Aquitalea magnusonii: one gene and its partner. The protein of the gene in region 2 interacts with the protein of the main gene of each other region in a pairwise test. Links are inferred from orthologs where the notes say so. Each region holds a gene or a part of one and is shown on either strand. Other genes may lie near its edges.

Region 1 (7,329 bases), 2.3 Mb from region 2 along the record:
CTGCTACCGGACAATCCACTGCCCCGCGCCCCGGCTGCCTGGCTTGCCGCCATTACCACATCAGCCATGATGCGCGCTTTCCCTATGCCTGCCGCGCACTACACATCAAGAGCAAGCGCCAGCCCTGCATCGATGTGCTGGAAGCATCCGGCCAGCCCTGTTTGTACCGGCAGCAGAAAACTGCGCCACCGTCTTGAAAGCCTGCGCCGCTGTCACCATCTGACAGTGTCGATTCCGGTTTTCCTTTTCCCGGCCCTTGCGGCGCATTACCATGCAGAACAGGAATTCCAGCGGCAGTCCTCAGCTGTCGCTTGCTATACACGTCACGGATAAACAGCGGCTGGCAGGGCGATTCCCCATGGGCAACTGCCTTTGCCGGGATCACACCAGTCCATCGAAGATAAAGGCCCAAGCCCACCATGAGCAAAACGGATAACAACGCCACGCCGACAGAAAGCGTTTCTTCGCGCATACGCTACCGTCTTCAGAATGCCGGCGTGCGCTTTCACGCCAATGACAATATTGCCGACTTCATCGAAGGCGATGAGCTGGATTTGCTGCAACAGGAAGTGGCAGCCAAGATGCAGGGGGTGCTGGAAAGCCTGGTCATCGATACCGTCAACGACCACAACACGCAGGATACCGCGCGGCGTGTCGCCAAGATGTTCGTGCGCGAAGTGTTTCGTGGCCGTTATGTTGCCAGCCCGCCCAATACCGAATTTCCCAATATCGAGCAGCTGAACGAGCTGATGATTGTGGGGCCGATCACGGTACGCAGCGCCTGCTCCCACCACCTCTGCCCCATCATGGGCCGGGTGTGGGTGGGGGTGATGCCCAATGAGCACTCCAATCTGATCGGCCTGTCCAAGTACGCCCGCCTGATTGACTGGGTGATGACCCGCCCGCAAATCCAGGAAGAAGCAGTCATGCAGATTGCCGACCTGCTGATGGACAAATTGCAGCCGGACGGCCTGGCCATCGTCATGGAGGCCGATCATTTCTGCATGCACTGGCGCGGGGTGAAAGACAGTAACTCCAAGATGACCAACAGCGTAATGCGCGGCTCCTTCCTGCGCGACGCCAACCTGCGCCGGGAATTCCTGTCGCTGCTGCACAAAGGAAACTGAGATGCTTGTTCGCCTGATTTATGCCAGCCGCAGCACCACCCCCATCACCAGCGAACTGGTGAAGCAGATTCTGGATGCAGCCCACCAGCACAATCCCGAACGCGGCATCACCGGTGTACTGTGCTACGGGGATGGCGTGTTTGTGCAGGCACTGGAAGGTGGACGGACCGAGGTGAATGCGCTGTATCAGGCCATTTGCCGTGACAGCCGTCACCGCGACGTCACCTTGCTGACTTATGCGGAAGTCGATCAGCGCGAGTTTGCCTGCTGGTCGATGGCGCAGGCACCGCTGGACAAGAAAAATGCCGCACTGCTGCTGCGGCATTCTTCCAGCCCGGTGCTGGACCCTTTCCGCCTGAGCGGCCAGACTACCAGCCGTTTGCTAAGCGAACTGGGGAGTTCCGGCGGTCTGCGCTCCAAGGGCTAGCGCCTAGGCCAGCGGCAGGGTGATGCTGACACGCAGCCCACCCTGCGGCAGATTGGCCGCCTTGATACGGCCATGATGGGTCTGCACGATGCGATGCGCCATCGCCAGACCCAGCCCGTAGCCGCCTGGCTGATTGTTCTGTTCGCTACGGAAGAAAGGCTCGAAGATGGTTTCGAGTTCATGTTCCGGCACACCGGGGCCGCAGTCACACACTTCAATGCTGACTTCGGCTGCGCCGCGCACCACTGCCAGCGACACCGCACTGCCCTTGCGGGTATGGTGAATGGCATTGCGTACCACGTTTTCCAGCGCACGCGACAGCAGTTCCGGCTGCATCATCACTTCCGCCATATCGGTCTGCAGCAGCACGATGCTGCAATCATTGGCCTGTGCCTCGAATTCGGCATCCGGCACCAACTCTTCCAGCAATACATCGATTGCCAGACGCTCCGGCGGATGCTGGGCGCTCTCGGCATCCAGCCTGGCCAGCGCCAGCACCTCGCCCACCAGCGCATCCATGCGGCCGGATTCACGCTCGATACGCTCCAGCCATTCATCCAGACGATCAGGCTGCTGCCGTGCCAGATCCACCGCAGCATTCAGCCGGGCCAAGGGCGAGCGCAGCTCGTGTGACACATCGTGAAACAGGCGGCGCTGCCCCACGATCAACTGCTTCAGCCTTTGCGCCAGACTGTCGAAATCACGTCCCAGATCAGCCAGCTCATCACGCCGCCCGCCTATCTTGTCGGCAAGATTGATGTCCATCTGGCCCTTGGCCACGGATTGGAATGCCTCGCTCATCAGATGGATGGGTTTGGACAGATAGCGCGCCAGGATGGCACCAAACAGCAGGCTTGCCAGCAGGGCGGCAAGCACTGGAATCAGGGGAATCGGCCCCGGATCTTCCGGCCCGCCGCGTCCCGGACCGCCCGGCATGCCCGGCGGCCCTGGCGGTAACAATACCAAGCGGTAATGTCTGCCATCCGGCAGGCTGACCTCACGCCGGGGACGGGGACCGAAGTGGTCCAGTACCGGTACCGAGCGCCCCAGCAGGTCATGCCCCTGGTCGTCCAGCACATACAGATAATTGCGACCATGCGGCTGCATGCCGGCCAGTTGCTTGCGCAAGGCGGCAGGCCCTTCATAGCGCAGCAGGGAAGCGGCCAGATCCAGTACCGTGCCATCCATCGGATGGTGCTCTTCGATGGCGGCGGCGGTATCGCTACGGTGCTTGATCCAGAAAAACGCCCCCACCCCGACCACGGTGCTGATTTGCGCCAGCCACAAGATGAGAAACAGCTTCCAGAACAAGCGTCCCATATCAGGCCTTGATGAACTGATAACCGCGTCGCACCACGGTCTGAATGCAGATGCGGCCCGGTGCCACGCGCGACAGCTTTTGCCGGATGCTGCTCATGTGTACATCCACACTGCGGTCAAAACGCGCCAGCGGACGGCCCAGCGCCTGCTTGGACAGCACGTCCTTGCCAACCGGCTGGCCGGCATGGCGCACCAGCAGTTCCAGCAGGCTGTATTCGGTACTGGTCAGCTCCAGCGTCTGTTCGCCCCATTGGGCACGACGCTCGCCCGGCCACATGGTGAGCGGCCCCTCGCGCAGCACATCGGTTTCGTGCGCCGGCTGCGGCTGATTGCCGGTGCGACGCAGGATGGCGCGGATGCGCGCCAGCAGCTCGCGCGGGGTGCAGGGCTTGGGCACATAGTCATCGGCACCCAGCTCCAGTCCCAGCACACGGTCAGTGTCATCACCACGCGCAGTCAGCATCAGCACCGGCAACATGCTGTGCTCCCGCACCCGCCGCAGCACTTCCACCCCGCTCAGTCCGGGCATCATGACATCCAGCACCATCAGGTCGAACTGACCGGACAGTGCCTGCACCACGGCGCTGGTGCCATCGCTTACTTTCTGAACCAGGCAGGACTCTCGCTCCAGGTAGCTGCCCAGCATGTCGGCCAATTCAATATCGTCATCAACCAGCAGTATTCGCATTTTCCATCCTGATTTATCGCATTCCCCCCTCTCCTGGGAGGCTGTCGGCAGACATGATCCACATCACGGCCGGCTGCGGGTGAAGTTTTACTGGCATTTACACTGATTTATAGTGCTTTACCGCCCGCTAACCGTTTTTAACCGGCGACCCACGCATCATGGCAAACGGTAGCCGCCTGCCCGCTTGCCCCGGGTCCCTCTCTCATTGATGGCGGCTACCTTCTGACGCAACGGCAAAATTTGCCTGCAGACCGGCCATCAACCGTGACAAGCCCTTGTCTGCAATCAATATTTACAATTTTCCGGCGGCAAGTGCCTGCTGGCAGCGGCAATTTTTTCCATCGCTGCCAACTGCCGGAAATCCACGACAGGCGACACCTTAGCAGAGCATGGCGTTTTTGCCGCGACAGGCGACAAACGCTAACACTTCCTAACAGGTTTTTACATTTTCACCGTCACACACTGGCCTGGAACTTGCCTTGCTGCAGCAGCACGCCTGCCGTCATGCGCCGCATCGATGGCAACAGCGCACCGCTCACCAGCGCGTATCAGGAGCCATCATCATGAGCATTTCAGGAATCAGCAGCAGCACTTCGGTTTATGGCAGCCTGCTGGGCAGCAGCCAGGCCAGCACAACAAGTACGGGCAGCGAAGTACGCCACCACGGTAAGCACCGCGGCAGCAACGATGCCTTCATGCAAAGCGTGGAGCAGGCACTAAGCCAGTTGGGCATCTCCTTGCAACCACCGTCGTCCAGCAGCAGCACGGCAAACAGTAGCGGCAGCAATGCCGGCACAGCCGCAGTACAACCACCTCCGCCGCCACCGGATGATGACGACGACAGCGACAGCAGCCTGACCAGCAGCAGCACGCAAAACCCGATGCAGGCCATGCACACCTTCCTGCATGACCTGTTTGCAGCGCTGAAGTCAACCAGTACGGCGGATAGCAGCAGTGACAGCAGCACGGCCTACGGCAATGCCGAAAGCCAGTTGCAAAGCCTGATCCAGCAACTGTCCAGCAGCTCCGGCACGCTGAGCACCCTGCAAAGCGATTTCAACAATCTGCTCAGCAGCGTCCAGCAGGCCAATGGCAGCAGCGACAGTAGTGCAAGCGGCAGCAGCACCTCGGCCAATCTGCAATCTTTCCTGAGCGCGCTGTTGCAAAACCTGCAGCACAGCCAGAGCAACAGCTACACCAGCTCGGTGGGCAGCCTGCTCAGTACCCAGGGTTGAGCGTCCGGGTGCCGGCTCAGTCCTGATCTGGCACCGGTTCGCTGCCCGCCACATATTGTTGCAGGCGCAACTGCAGGAATTCGCGCAGGCGCACCACCAGCGGCGATAGCATCATGCGGTGGGGGCAGACCAGATACAGCGGCGCACGCTCGGTCTGATACTCGGTCAGCAAGGGCAGCAGGCGGCCGGCGCGCACATCGGCCAGCACATCCAGCCTGGATTTGTAGGCGATGCCCTGCCCGGCCACCGCCCAGCGGCGCACAATCTCGCCATCATCACTATTGCACCGCCCGCCAACCAAAACGGTGGTCCACTCCCCTTGCCGGGCAAAACGCCAGCGTTCGTGCAGGGCATCGCCCAGCACCAGCCGCAGGCAGGCATGGGCGGTGAGATCTTCAGGGTGTTGCGGCCAGCCATGTGCTGCCAGGTAGGAAGGTGCGGCACACAGCAGCCGCCGATTATCCGGCAGCATGGGCAGGGCCACCAGGCTGGAATCCTCCGGCACGCCGTAGCGCAGGGCCACGTCCACCGGCATGCGGTACAAATCGGCCAGACGGTCGCTGATATGCAATTGCAGCCGTACGCCCGGATGCTCCGCCAGAAAGGCATCCAGCCAGGGACGCAGCAATTGCCTGCCGATATCGGAGGGCATGGACAGGCTGAGCTGCCCCTGCAGCGTCTGGCGGCCGGCAGCCAGCGCCTGCGCGCCGGCTTGCAAGGCATCCAGCGCAGTCCGGGCATGCTCCAGATAACGCTCGCCATCGGCAGTCAGCCGCAGGCTGCGGGTGGAACGCACCAGCAGATGGGTACCCAGCTCGCTTTCCAGCCGTTTGAGCGCGGCACTGGCCACCGCCGGACTGATATCCAGCGCACGAGCAGCGGCAGACAGGCTGCCCAGTTGTGCGGTGTGCAGCAGGATATGTAGATCTTCCAGCCGAACCATGATTTCTCCTGCAACCGCCATCCGCTCCGGTCACACCTTCAAGCGGAAAGGACGACAAGGACTTGCCTGCCGCTCAGGGCAGGAAGGACTTCATATTGTATTTGCTGACCAGTTGCTGATAAGCCGGGGTTTTGCGGAAGCGTCCAAGTGCGGCGACATAGGCATCAATGCGCTGTGCCGACATGGCTTTGCGTGAGAAACCGAGGTAGAAGTCACCAATCAGCCAGCGCGGCTCACGCAGCGCCACCACCTGGGATTGCAGCTCCGGCATGCGCATATCCAGCGACTGCAGCGATGTACCGTAGGCCACGGCAATGTCGATGCGTCCGGCCAGCAGCTTGGCAAACACTTCTTCCTTGGAGCTGGCTGTCATGTCTATCTGCCAGCACTCATGCATCGCCTGCTGCACGATGGCGCCATAAAAATAGTTGCTGGCCGCCGCCATGCGATAAGCGGCGTAACTGCAGGGACGGGCGCTGTCGGGAAAATGCTGGCGCTGGGCGCGCAGCACAAACAGGCCGGCATATTGTCGGTGCTGGATGGCCGCTGGCAGGAATACCGCATAGGCGTCGCGCTCCGGCGTGCGGGCCAGATAGCTGAGCGCATCCACTCGTCCAAGCTGCAGGCTGCGCAGGGCGCGCTGCCAAGGCATGGGCTTGTACACCACATGCCACCCCAGCCTGGCTGTCACCTCATCGATGACTTCCAGATGAAAACCGCCGTGGGTCTTGCCATCCCCCTGAACATACTCAAAAGGATGGTTATCGGACTCCTCCACCGCAACGGTAAAGTCCTGTGCCGCCACGCGGTGCTGCAGGCAGAGCCCGGCCAGCAACAACAGCCACTGGCCATGTGCCAGGCCGGCCTTCGCTTGCTTCATGAATGCCAGCTACCCTGTCAGCCGCCGGTACCACCAACGGTCAGTCCGCCATCAATACGCAAGGTAGGCTGCCCCACCCCCACCGGCACGCTCTGGCCTTCCTTGCCGCAGACACCAACGCCCTGATCCAGCGCCATGTCATTACCGATCATGGAAACATAACCCAGCACATCCGGGCCGTTGCCAATCAGCGTGGCCCCCTTTACCGGATAGGTCAGCTTGCCATCTTCGATGCGCCAGGCCTCCGAAGCGGAGAAGACGAACTTGCCGCTGGTAATGTCCACCTGACCACCGCCGAAATTGGCGGCATACAGGCCGTCCTTGACCGAGGCGATGATTTCCTTGGGATCATGCTGACCGCCCAACATATAGGTATTGGTCATGCGTGGCATGGGGATATGGGCATAGGATTCGCGCCGGCCATTGCCGGTGGGGGCCACCTGCATCAGGCGGGCATTCATCGCATCCTGCATATAGCCCTTGAGAATACCGTCTTCAATCAGCACGGTGCGGTTGGTCTGGTTGCCTTCATCGTCGATAGCCAGCGAACCGCGGCGGCCATCCAGCGTGCCATCATCCACCACCGTTACCCCGGCAGCGGCCACGCGCTGGCCCAGCTTGCCGGAGAAGGCCGAGGTGCCCTTGCGGTTGAAGTCGCCTTCCAGGCCATGGCCGATGGCTTCATGTAGCAGCACACCCGGCCAGCCGG
Region 2 (7,416 bases):
CAGGGTATCGCCCATCGGCTGCTGCTGCCAAGCCGGCAGCGACGCCGGGCTGAGCTGGCCACGGCCATCGGGCAACGTCGGTGTGTAGGTAGTGGAACAGGCAGCAAGCCACAGCAGCGGCAGGGACAGCAACAAACGTTTCAACATGGCAGCAACATCATGAATGGGTGAGGAAACCGGCCGGACAGGCCAGCCGCCCATGTTACCGCGCGCGCCTTGCGCCTGCACGGTACTCTGCGCGATGGGACCATGCCATCCACAGCAGGTTCTGGCACTGACACTTTTCATCGAGCCGCAACAAAACTGCAAACAAAGCTGGCTAACATGGCCAGCACAACACAGTCCACTGGCGCGCCATCGCTATGGCCGGCCAGGCCATCACGCTGCTTGAAACAAGGAGATATCTCATGAAACGCCTTTTTGCCCGTTCGGCCCTGTTTGCAACCCTGGCCCTGACCATTGCTGGCGCAGCCCTGCCGGCACATGCCGAAGATGCCCCGGTTAGCGACGAGCAACTGGCCAGCAACGTCAAGAACGCACTGGATGCCGATCCGGAACTGAAAGCCCTGGACCTGCACGTAGTCAGCAAAAAGCAGGAAGTCACCATTGACGGCAAGATGACCGACGATCAGCAAATGTTCAAGGCTGGCGTCATCGCCGAGAAAGTGCCGGGCGTGAAGTTTGTCATCAACAACATGAATATGTAAGCGTCAGGCTGCATCCGCTTGCCGCACGCCCCCGCCTGTCGGGGGCGTTTGCATTGTGGCCGGCTGCGCATGAGATTTCTGCACCAGCAGTCTGATCTGCAGCATTACTGCCATCCGATTTCCAATAGACACTGTGAATTTTCCAGGCGACTATCCACTTTCCAGGCACTCCGTACAGTAATTGCCAGTCCACAGCAGCACCGTGGCCAGCCATGTCGCCGAAATTGAATGGTAGTTAAACGAAAATAACCCGAAAAACAGGCAAATTATCGTAAAAACACGCTAATAACCCTCCCGTCCCTGAGCCATTGACGCCAGACATGCCGGATTTGCACACTCTGCACCGCACCCACCTTCCCCTTATTCAGCGGAAGGTTTTTTGTCTCGTCACCACTCAGGAAACATCATGTCCAGCCGCATCCTCTCCTACACCCTGCTCAGCTTGCTTCCCGCCATGGCCATGGCCGAGACCACTTTGTACGGCAGCTTGCGCGTTGGTATCGACAGCATGCAAAGCGTTGATACCGGCTTCAAACGCACCACCGGCATTGACGACTTCAGCAGTCGCATCGGTTTCAAGGGCAGTGAACAGCTGAATGGACAGCTGCAAGCCATCTGGCAGGTGGAAACCGGACTGGCCATGGATGGCATGCCTACCGGCGGCACCGGCAGCGGCACACTGGCCAACCGCATGAGCTTTGTCGGCGTGCAGGACAGTTGGGGCAAGCTGCGTGTCGGCTATCTGGATGATGTGCTGACCAGCACCCAGGCGACCGACATCTTTGCCAGCCCACGCCGCGAGGCCAACAGCGGCATTGCCTACCCGCTGTATGAAGCCCGCGATATTTTTGGCAGCAACAATTACGGCGACAGCCGGGCCAAAAACAGCCTGCGCTACGACAGCCCGCGCTGGAATGGCATGGAAGCCTCACTGCAATACGGGGCGGGAGAAAGTCAGCGCGCCAGCCGTAAAGCTGGAGAAACCTGGGGCCTGCGCTTGGGATATACCGATGCCGGTTATTTCATCAACTATGCCTGGATGACACGTCTGAACACGGTCGGTACCAATAACAGCGCCATTCACCGCGTGGAGCTGGGTTATCGCGGTGAAGCGCTGCAACTGGCGGCCACGCTGCAAAGAATCCGGCTGTATGGCAATGCTCATCAAAACAAGGATGGCAGTAATGATTTCGAGATTCCTGGCATCCTGCAGCAAAGCAATATTGCCCAGACCGGGAATAACAAGCTGAGCAGCCAGGTGGTGGCGCTGAGTGCCGGCTATCAGTTGGGGGCGTTCAAACCCATGCTGCAGTACTCACACCGTGGCCGGGTTTACATGGATGGTCAGCATCTGAACTGGTCGGCCAATCAATGGGCTGCCGGCGTGGAATACACCCTGAGCAAGCGCAGCCTGCTGCAAGCGGGTTACGGCGCGGTACGACAGAATGCCGGAGGACAAAACGCGCTGGCCTGGAGCAAATCCAGCGCCAGCACCGGCTGGATGATGATGCGGACCGATTTTTAAGCAAACCCGGGGAGTAGCATTGTGCTTTTGCGCAAAGTAAAACCCTAGCAACGCGGCCACGGTCCCGTCCAGCATGCCGACGGGAGGCCGGGATGAGCTGTTAAGCGCCTGCCCTGTCTGAGCGATTTGATCTTGGCAAATCGCGCGTTCAGGCGTGCCTCGCACGGGGCAGGCCCTGACGGGGAGCCGCAGGCCATGCTGCATGCTGGCGGAGTGGCCTTGGCGGTGAAGGAGGGCTTGGCCACGCAAGCCCTCTTTCCCGTTTGCCGCGCGAAAACGGCACTTAAACCGTCATCCGCCTCACCCGAAACCGATTCACTGACCAAACATGAAGCCGGATTTACACCGCTTCCAGCGCCAGCAGTTCTGCCATGGTCTGGCGGCGACGGATCAGGCGCGGACCAGCGGCATCCAGTAGTACTTCAGGCAGCAAGGGACGGCTGTTGTAGTTGGAAGACATGGTGGCACCATAGGCACCGGCATCATGGAACACCAGCCAGTCGCCCACCTCGGCCTGGGGCAGCAGACGGCTTTCCACCACGCCGCCCTCCTGCTGGGTGAACACATCCCCGGATTCGCACAGCGGGCCGGCCACTACCGTCGGCACGGCACCGGATTTCTCGGTGCCATTGCGCTCCAGCACCGAAATTTCGTGGTAGCTGCCATACAGCGAAGGCCGCATCAAGTCGTTGAAGCCGGCATCCACCAGCACAAAATGGCGGCTGCCCATATCCTTGACCGCACGCACCTCGGCAATCAGCGCGCCGGCTTCGGCCACCAGGAAGCGACCCGGTTCGATTTCCAGCCGTACCGCATGGCCCAGCAGTTGTTCCACTTGCTTGCGGGCGGCGTCCCACAACTGGAAGTAATGAGCGGTATCGATTCGGCCATCGCCATCACGATAGGGAATGGACAGGCCACCACCGGCGGAAATGGCTTCGATATCCTGGCCCAGGCTGCCCACCAGTTCCACCATGGCACCGCATACCTGCTGCAGATGGCCATAATCCACGCCGGAACCGATGTGCATGTGAATGCCCACCAGCTTCAGGCCAGTTGCAGCAATCACCTCCAGCGCGGCCGGCAGATCGGCATGCCAGATGCCATGCTTGCTGTTTTCGCCACCGGTATTGGTCTTGTGGCTGTGGCCATGGCCAAAACCGGGGTTGATGCGCAGCCATACCCGATGGCCGGGGGAGAGCGCACCTAGCTGGCGCAACATATCGATACTGCCGGCATTCACCACGATACGCTCGGCGACTACCTGCTCCAGCGTGGCACGATCCAACACGTCGGCAGTAAACACCACTTCGGAAGGCTCGGCCGAGCTCAAGTCATAACCGGCCTGGCGCGCACGCGCGATCTCGCCCAGCGATACCGCGTCCACCATCACGCCCTGTTCACGCATCAGACGCAGGATATGGGTATTGGAATTGGCTTTTTGGGCATAGCGAATCACATCGAACTGCTTGAGCTGGGCAATGCGTGCACGAATCATCGCGGCATCGTATACCCACAGCGGGGCAGAAAATTGTTCGGCCAGGGTGGCAAGCTGCGTGGCGGAGAAGGTTTTCATGGCAATCCATTCAGGGTTTTGCTTGAGTGTGCCGTGGCTGTCGCCAAAAATAAAATATCAATTTGTCGTCAGGTCTTTCATTTATGATATGACTTTGACTGATCATCCCTCACTGCCATGTCCTTCAGCTTGCGCCATGTGGAAATCTTCCACGCCATCATGACCAGCGGCAGCGTGACCGAAGCTGCCACACTGCTCAACACCTCCCAACCCACCATCAGCCGAGAACTGGCACGGCTGGAGCAACTAAGCGGCCTGGTCTTGTTCGAACGTATCCGGGGGCGGCTACGCCCCACCCTGCAGGCCTTGCAACTCTTTGAGGAAGTGCAGCGCGCCTACCTGGGACTGGAGCGGATTGTCAGCACCGCCCAGGCCTTGCGCCGCTTTGACGAAGGCCAGTTATCCATTGCCTGCCTGCCGATGTTTTCCCAGGCAGTCCTGCCTACGGTGTGCCAACGTTTCTTGCAGCGCTATCCACGGGTAAAACTCAACATCACGCCACAGGAATCGCCGCTGCTGGAAGAATGGCTGGCGGCACAGCGGCATGATCTTGGGCTGAGCGAGAGCCACATCCAGCCACCGGGCACCAGTCAGCAGCAAGTATTCTGTGCCGACGAAGTTGCCGTGCTGCCGCAGGGGCATCCACTGGGCAACAAGCCGGTGCTGGATCTGGCGGATTTCGCCGGCCAGGATTTTGTCAGTCTGTCGGCCAGCGATATCTATCGCCAGCAGTTGGACGCCTTGTTTGCCTCACAAGGCATTGCCCGCCAACTCCGGCTGGAAACCCACAGCGCGGCCTCGGTCTGCAGCATGGTGCGCCAGGGCATCGGTCTGGCGGTGGTCAATCCGCTGACCGCACTGGAATTTGCCGGTCATGGCGTCATCATCCGCCCGCTATCCGTCTCACTCCCCTTCCGGGTCAACCTGCTGCGCCCCTTGCATCGCCCAGCGTCCGCGCTGGTGGACAGCTTTGCCAAACTGCTGTGCGAGGTACTGGAGGAAATTCAACAACCTCACCCATAAAGCACGACCAGGCGTTGGGCGGTGCAGGAGGCACTCCGGCTGGAAAAAATGACTATGGCATCGTCATTTTTGTCTATACCGAAGAAACAGCACTGTTTTCTGACTGGAATGTGCTGCTGACAATACCTGGCGTCTGGTGTTGTCCTTCCTAAAGCACCAGTCATCCGGGGAAAAAAATGCGTAACAACCAGCCTGTCACACAGCACGAGTTATTCTTGCATCCACAGCGCCCCATCGTGACCAAGACCGACCTGCAAGGCCATATCACCTACGCCAACCGCGCCTTTATTGAAATCAGCGGTTTTACCGAAAAAGAGCTGATTGGCCAGCAACATAATATCGTGCGTCACCCCGACATGCCGGCGGAAGCTTTCGACGACATGTGGCACACCATCAAGGAAGGTCATCCTTGGCGCGGGCTGGTGAAAAACCGCAGCAAGCAGGGGGATTACTACTGGGTGGATGCCTATGTGACCCCGATTCGGGAAAACGGCAACACGGTTGGTTACATGTCGGTACGCAGCGCCCCGGACCAGCAGCAATGCCAGCAGGCAGAACAGCTATACGCCGACATCCGGGCCAAGCGCAGCCGCTTTCCCCAGACCCGGCAACCCACCGTGCTGAGCTTGCAAAAGCTGCTTACCCTCTCCATGCTGCCCCCCATCCTGGCCCTGCTGGCGGAATACATCCTGCCGGACAGCATCATTCACGACATCCTGAATGCCGGCAGCATCCTCTGGCTGCTTGGGGCTGCGGTACTGATTCATCAGCGCCTGGCCACACCACTTGAATATGCCAAACAAGGCCTGGCCAGATTGTCCGAGGGCAACTTCAAGCAGGCCATTCCGCAGTCAGGCTGTCAGGACATGCGCCAGATGCTGGAAATGCTGGAAACCATGCGCATCAATACCCGCGCCGTGCTGGCCGATGTGGTAAGCGGTGCCCACGATATCAGCCAGGCCGCAACGGCTACCCATACCGAAGCCAGCAATCTGCAACAGCGCGGAGAGCATGCACTGGAAGGCATTACCCGCGTAGCCTCCGCCCTGGAGCAGCTATCGGTGTCGGTGAATGAAATCTCCATGACCACCCGCACAGGTGCAGGCCATGCCACCGAAGCCACCAGCCTGGCCAATGAGGGTGAGACAAAAATGCAGCAGACACGGCATGCCACCCAGCAAGTGATGGGAGAATTCGAACACACCAGGGATGCGATTCTGGTGCTGGAAAAATCGGCGGAAGAGATAGGATCTGTCACCTCGGTGATCAAGGACATTGCCAACCAAACCAATCTGCTAGCCCTGAACGCGGCCATCGAGGCGGCACGGGCAGGTGAACAGGGACGCGGCTTTGCCGTGGTGGCCGATGAAGTGCGCAAGCTGGCGGAACGCACGGCAGGCAACACGCAGGAGATCGAGCAATCCATCAATGTGCTGCACGAGCGCACCCGTCAGGTATTGCAGAATGTCCAGACCGCGCTGGACAAGGTCCAGAGCGTGGATGAGGCCATCAGCAATGCCAGCAACAGCCTGGAAGCCATTCGCCAGGCCAACCAAGGCGTATCGGCATCGGCCGCCAACGTGGCGGAAATGCTGCAGCAGCAATCTTCGGTTTCCACCGAAGTGGCACAGAACATGGAAACCATGAGTGCGCTGACCGAGCAGAACAGCCAGAGTATTGCCAATGCCCGCGATGTCGCGCAGCAACTGCATACCACCGCGCATGATCTGAAACGCCTGGTCAGTCATTTTGAACGCCATCTCTGAACCCGGCATGGGCCACCGCGACAGCAGGTGCTTTTGCTACAATAGCGCGGCACGCTGCCGGTAACGGTGGCGCAACCGATTCCCACCAGGCGGCCTACGGCCGCCTTTTTGTACTTGCTGCCCACCTCCGGCAGCCTGCCAACCCAGATTGTCAGGAGTGGATTCCGCTTGAAACTGCGTACCGTACTGCGCATTGCGCTGCTGCTGATCCTGATGGACATTGCCGCCGTCAGCGCCTTTCGTGCCAGCGTGGACGGCTCGCTGGAGGAACTGCGCGCCGCCAATACCCAAAGGCTGGAGCTGTACGCCAACAGCCTGAATAGTGAAATCGGCCACTATGCGCGCCTACCCAGCCTGCTGGGGCTGTCCCCCTATGTGGAAGGACTGCTGCACGCCCCAAATGATGTGCATCGCCAGCAGGCAGCCAACGACTATCTGGAACGCCTGAGCCAACGCACCGGTGCCAGCGCCATCTATATCATGGATGACAAAGGGATTGTCCGCGCCACCAGCAACTGGCGGCAGACCGACAGCTACCTGGGCGAAAACGATTCCTTCCGTGCTTATTTCACCGATGCCATGAGTGGGCAGCCTGGGCGCTTCTTCGGCGTAGGCACTACCCGCAGCGAGGCAGGTTATTACCTGTCGGAACCACTGACCAGCCGCGGCCACATCATTGGCGTGGCGGTGGTGAAGGTAAACATGGAATACCTGGAAAAGCTGTGGCGGGAAAACAAGACCACCGTGATGGTGAGCGACCAGAACGGCGTGGTGATTCTGGCCACAGAACCAGGCTGGAAATTCAGCACGCTCAAGCCC

What was found. Proteins that work in one complex are often made in the same cells at the same time.
Region 1: the proteins of lysA (region 2) and DLM_RS11485 interact in binary tests that used the Escherichia coli proteins (3 or more experiments, as listed by UniProt). The link is inferred for Aquitalea magnusonii from one-to-one orthologs.

What each region holds. Positions count from the first base shown.
Region 1 is NZ_AP018823.1:2,401,230-2,408,558, forward strand. The notes cover bases 1,720-4,433. They hold DLM_RS11485 (response regulator transcription factor), read right to left. Parts: upstream 3,563-4,433; coding sequence 2,876-3,562; downstream 1,720-2,875. Other genes in these bases: DLM_RS11480 (HAMP domain-containing sensor histidine kinase), read right to left, coding at 1,720-2,874; DLM_RS11490 (cellulose 1,4-beta-cellobiosidase), read left to right, coding at 4,126-4,433. Also shown: DLM_RS11465 (hypothetical protein), read left to right, coding at 1-197; folE (GTP cyclohydrolase I), read left to right, coding at 420-1,127; DLM_RS11475 (BLUF domain-containing protein), read left to right, coding at 1,129-1,554; more of DLM_RS11480, read right to left, coding at 1,558-1,719; more of DLM_RS11490, read left to right, coding at 4,434-4,797; DLM_RS11495 (LysR family transcriptional regulator), read right to left, coding at 4,814-5,740; DLM_RS11500 (substrate-binding periplasmic protein), read right to left, coding at 5,814-6,620; metalloprotease TldD, read right to left, coding at 6,638-7,329. UniProt on the Escherichia coli protein: Response regulator member of the two-component regulatory system CpxA/CpxR which responds to envelope stress response by activating expression of downstream genes including cpxP, degP, dsbA and ppiA.
Region 2 is NZ_AP018823.1:136,828-144,243, reverse strand. Bases 1,691-4,491 are described here. They hold lysA (diaminopimelate decarboxylase), read right to left. Parts: upstream 3,809-4,491; coding sequence 2,573-3,808; downstream 1,691-2,572. Other genes in these bases: DLM_RS00710 (LysR family transcriptional regulator), read left to right, coding at 3,926-4,491; DLM_RS00720 (porin), read left to right, coding at 1,691-2,232. Also shown: DLM_RS00730 (murein transglycosylase A), read right to left, coding at 1-147; DLM_RS00725 (BON domain-containing protein), read left to right, coding at 408-707; more of DLM_RS00720, read left to right, coding at 1,114-1,690; more of DLM_RS00710, read left to right, coding at 4,492-4,831; DLM_RS00705 (methyl-accepting chemotaxis protein), read left to right, coding at 5,047-6,597; DLM_RS00700 (sensor histidine kinase), read left to right, coding at 6,766-7,416. UniProt on the Escherichia coli protein: Specifically catalyzes the decarboxylation of meso-diaminopimelate (meso-DAP) to L-lysine. Is not active against the DD- or LL-isomers of diaminopimelate.